One region of the Mesorhizobium sp. USDA 4413 genome, then DNA from elsewhere that is predicted to be linked to it. Evidence: predicted binding sites of a transcription regulator. Region 1 holds the regulator's gene; the other holds the start of a gene.
What was found. The regulator PhoB, encoded in region 1, activates phosphate uptake and scavenging genes when phosphate is short. The targets are predictions, from matches to a motif close to TGTCATNNANCTGTCAT.
Positions count from the first base shown of each region.

Region 2: a site for PhoB is predicted at 1,306-1,322, ahead of phnF (phosphonate metabolism transcriptional regulator PhnF). Genes of this name have one in related genera too.

Region 1 covers NZ_JBVPRP010000001.1:198,563-200,737, reverse strand. The annotation lists gene phoU (phosphate signaling complex protein PhoU) at 1-651, shown strand, start outside; gene phoB (phosphate regulon transcriptional regulator PhoB) at 668-1,357, shown strand; gene ACVMIM_RS00990 (ROK family protein) at 1,526-2,175, opposite strand, start outside.
Region 2 covers NZ_JBVPRP010000001.1:6,580,513-6,582,687, forward strand. The annotation lists gene ACVMIM_RS31960 (zinc-binding alcohol dehydrogenase family protein) at 1-412, shown strand, start outside; gene phnF (phosphonate metabolism transcriptional regulator PhnF) at 522-1,265, opposite strand; gene phnG (phosphonate C-P lyase system protein PhnG) at 1,403-1,864, shown strand; gene phnH (phosphonate C-P lyase system protein PhnH) at 1,864-2,175, shown strand, end outside.

The sequences.
Region 1 (2,175 bases):
ATCAACGACATGGGTGACCTTGCCGGCTCGATGGTCGGCGCCTCGACCAAGGCGCTGCTCGAAAGCGACAATGCGCTGGCGCAGCGCGTCGTTTCCGACGACGCGATCATGGACGCAAGGCAGCGCGAGCTCGACGACCGCGCCATCACGCTGATCGCCAAGCGCCAGCCGATGGCGGACGATCTTCGCAACGTGGTCGGCTCGATCCGCATGGCGGGCGACCTCGAGCGCATCGGCGATCTCGCCAAGAACATCGCCAAGCGCGTCGGCTCGGTCGGCGTCAGCGCCGCGCCGCGCGACCTCACCCACTCGATCGATTCCATGGCGCAGATGGTGCTGATCCAGGTGCAGGGCGTGATCCAGGAATATACGGTGGGCGACGCTACGGCGCTGGCCAAGCTTCGCAACGACGACGAACGCATCGACGTCAAATACACATCCGTCTTCCGTGAGCTGTTGACCTACATGATGGAGGATCCGCGCAACATCACCGCTTGCACGCATCTTCTGTTCTGCGCCAAGAATCTGGAGCGCATTGGCGATCATGTGACCAACATCGCCGAGAACGCCTATTATGTGCTGACCGGCACGCAATTGCCCGCCAACCGTCCGAAGCAGGACGAGACGGCAATGTCGGCGCCGGCGGCCTGACGAAAAGGTTACCCCGATGATCGCGCCACGCATCATGGTGGTGGAGGACGAGGAGCCGCTGGGGGTGCTGCTCCGCTACAACCTCGAATCCGAGGGTTACCAAGTCGAAGTGGTGACCCGCGGCGACGAGGCCGAAATCCGCCTTCAGGAAAACGTTCCCGACCTGCTCGTGCTCGACTGGATGGTGCCGGCGGTTTCCGGCATCGAGCTTTGCCGGCGCCTCAGGATGCGGCCCGAGACCGAGCGGCTGCCGATCATCATGCTGACGGCGCGGGGCGAGGAAAGCGACCGCGTGCGCGGCCTTTCGACCGGCGCCGACGACTATCTGGTCAAGCCGTTCTCGACGCCGGAGTTCATGGCGCGCGTCAAGGCGCTGCTGCGCCGCGCCAAGCCGGAGGTGCTGTCCAGCGTGCTCAAGGTCGGCGACATCGTGCTCGACCGCGAATCGCACCGCGTCTACCGCAAGAAGAGCGAGATCAGGCTCGGCCCGACCGAGTTCCGGCTGCTCGAATTCATGATGCGGCATCCCGGCCGCGTGTTCTCGCGCAGCCAGCTGCTCGACAATGTCTGGGGCGAGACGATCTATATCGACGAGCGCACCGTGGACGTCCATGTCGGGCGCCTGCGCAAGGCGGTCAACAACGGCCGCATGCCGGACGTGATACGTACCATTCGGGGGGCGGGCTACGCGATCCGCGAGGACTAGGGATATCCTGATATTCAGGTGATGCCGGCCTGCGAATGGCGGCTTCCTGCGCTTCCGGTAATCACGTATCCAAAAGTACGCTCCGTTCCGGTTCTCGGAATCCACCATTCTCGACTCGGCTTGACCTGAATCTCAGGATATCCCAGCGCTCGCATTTTTCGGTCCTACTTAGGCCACGTTCTTCCCGACGGTGCCGGTTCTTGCCTGGCCTCCCGGCGCGAAAATCTCCTGGTCGACGAAGGTCAGCGCGCGCATGGCGCAGCCTTCGCGGATCAGCGGCAGCTCGTTCGGCTCGGTGTCGAAGGAGATCGATTCGGAGTGCTGGCCGCCGGCGGTCTGGGCGATCGCCTCCCTCAGCGCGGGCTCGATCAGGTCGAAGGCGGCCGCGCTGACGCCGACCATGGCGACGGGCGCCGGGTCGATCAGCGCGAACAGGCTGCCGAGGCCGAAGCCCAGCGCCTCGCCGGCCCGGCGATAGGCCTCGCGCTCGGGGCCGTCCTGTTGCCGGGCCTTCGCGGCAAGCGCGCGCATGTCGGCGTCGCCGACATCCGTCGGCGCGGCATCCTCGCTTATGCCCATGGCGCTGCGCCAGATGGCGTAATTGCCGGCATAGGCCTCGACGCAGCCGCGCCGGCCGCAGCGGCAAAGCGCGCCGCCGGGCCGGTGGATCATGTGCCCGAACTCACCGCCCGAGGAGTGCGTGCCGGTGAACAGCGCACCTTTCAGTACCAGACCCATGCCGATGCCGTGCGACAAGAGGATTGCGATGAAGTCGTCGCGATAGCGTTCAGGATCGCGCCATTGCAGCGCCACCGCCA
Region 2 (2,175 bases), 6.4 Mb from region 1:
GCTTGGCTTTGCCGCGCTCGACACCTCGAAGGCGACAGCCGGCGAACTGGTGCGGCAGGCGACGGGCGGCGAAGGGTTCGACCTCGTCTTCGACGCGACCGGCAACACGCAATCGGTGCAATCGGCCTTCGCCCATGTCGCGCATGGCGGCACGCTGGTGCTGGTCAGCGTCGTCAAGGACGACATCACCTTCTCCGACCCCGAATTCCACAAGCGCGAGATGACTTTGGTCGGCAGCCGCAACGCGCTCAAGGCCGACTTCGAGCATGTGGCCGCATCGATCCGCAATGGCGCCGTGCCGTTGGCGAAACTCGTCACCCATCGCACCACGCTCGCCGGGACGCCGCGTGACCTGGCCAGATGGACGCATGAGAAATCGGGGCTGATCAAGGCGGTCATCGAGGTCGGGTGAGCGCCGCTAGAGCAATTCCAGGAAAAGTGTGAGCGGTTTTCCGTCCGGAATTGCGTAAAACAGATAGATAGGGCGTTTCGCCGTTTCCGTGAAACGGTGAAACGCACTATTAGCCGGCCGACAGCCTCAACTCCACCCGCTCCGCCGGAAAGCGCGACTCCGCGAACTGGATCGGCTCACCGTCCAGCGTGACGTTGACGGCGACCGTCACCAGCACGATGGCGCCGGGCTGCAGATCGAGGGCTGCAAGATCGTCGGCGTCGGCATGACGCGCCGATAGCACGGTCGAATGCCTCAGATAGTCATTGATGCCGAAGCGCTTCAGCGAGGCGGTGATCGACCCCGTTTCCGCCATTGCCGCCTCGATGCCCGCGAAGCGTTTGGCGTCGAACCAGGTGGTTGCGCGTGACACCGCATGCCCGTCGGCCTCGCCGCGCGTCTCCAGGCGGATGACGGCCGCGCCCTTCGCTATGCCAAGCGCCTCGGCGACGCGCCGGCTGGCCGGCTCCGTCGACGACGACAAGAGCGCGATATGCCGCTCGCTCGTCTGCCCTTGCAGCCCGGTCGAGAAGCGCGTGCGCGCGCCGATCGGATAGGACAGCCTTTTGCGCGACAACACGAATGTGCCGCGTCCCTGCTCGGCCTTCAGCACGCCTTCCTGCACAAGTGCCGCAATGGCGCTGCGCACCGTATGGCGGTTGACGCCGTAGCGCTCGGCCAGCGCTATCTCGGGCGGCAGCGCCGCGTTCTCGGCGAAATCGCCGCTCGCGATCCCCTGCAATATCTTGTCGGCGATCTGCCGCCACAGCGACACGCCGTTGCGCCTTTCGATGCTGCTTGCCAGTCCGCTCATTTCCCCGCCCCCAACGTCCTCACCCTACTTTTGCGCTCCCTGTCATCCACCCGTCATGGACTCTCGTTAGGAGGTGGGTATAATTTGTATAGTTGTCTATATCAATAGACAAATCTTCAGATGCAGGGAGGGATGCGATGCGAGGACAGGAAGCGCGCGAGCAGGCCAGCCGAAAGGCGTTGATGGCGACGCTGGCGCACGCCGAAGCCGATGAGATCGCCCGCCTGTGGAACGAGTCTGGCCTGCCCTCCGAGGCCGAGCTTTTGCGCGGCCCCGAAACCGGACTGGTGACCGTGCGCGGGCGGATCGGCGGCGGCGACGCGCCCTTCAATGTCGGCGAGGCGACGGTCACCCGCGCCACGGTGCGGCTGCCCTCCGGCCGGGTGGGCCATTCCTATGCGCTCGGCCGCGACAAGGACAAGGCCAGGCTCGCGGCGATCGCCGACGCGCTCTGGCAGGACCCGAGGCACCGCGAAACGGTCGAGACGAAGCTCGCCGCGCCCTTGCGCGCGGCGCTCGACGCGGCGCGCGAGACCCGGCGTATCGAGGCGGCGGCCACGAAAGTGGATTTCTTCACCATGGTGCGCGGAGAGGACTGATGGATATCGCCACGCAATCGATCGACGGCGGCTTCGTCGAGCCGGTCTTCAACGCCCAGGTCGTCTTCCGCGCCATCATGGACGCGATGGCGCGCCCAGGCACCATCCAGAACCTGCCGCCACTCGCCCGCCCGCCCGCGCCATTGTCGGCGACGGCAGGCGCCGTGGCGCTCTCGCTCTGCGACAACGACACGCCGGTCTGGCTCGATCCGCCGCTGCAGGCGGAAACCTCGGTCAAGGCCTGGCTTTGCTTCCACACCGGCGCGCCCCTGGCCAACACCCCCGCCGATGCACATTTCGCCTTGATCGCT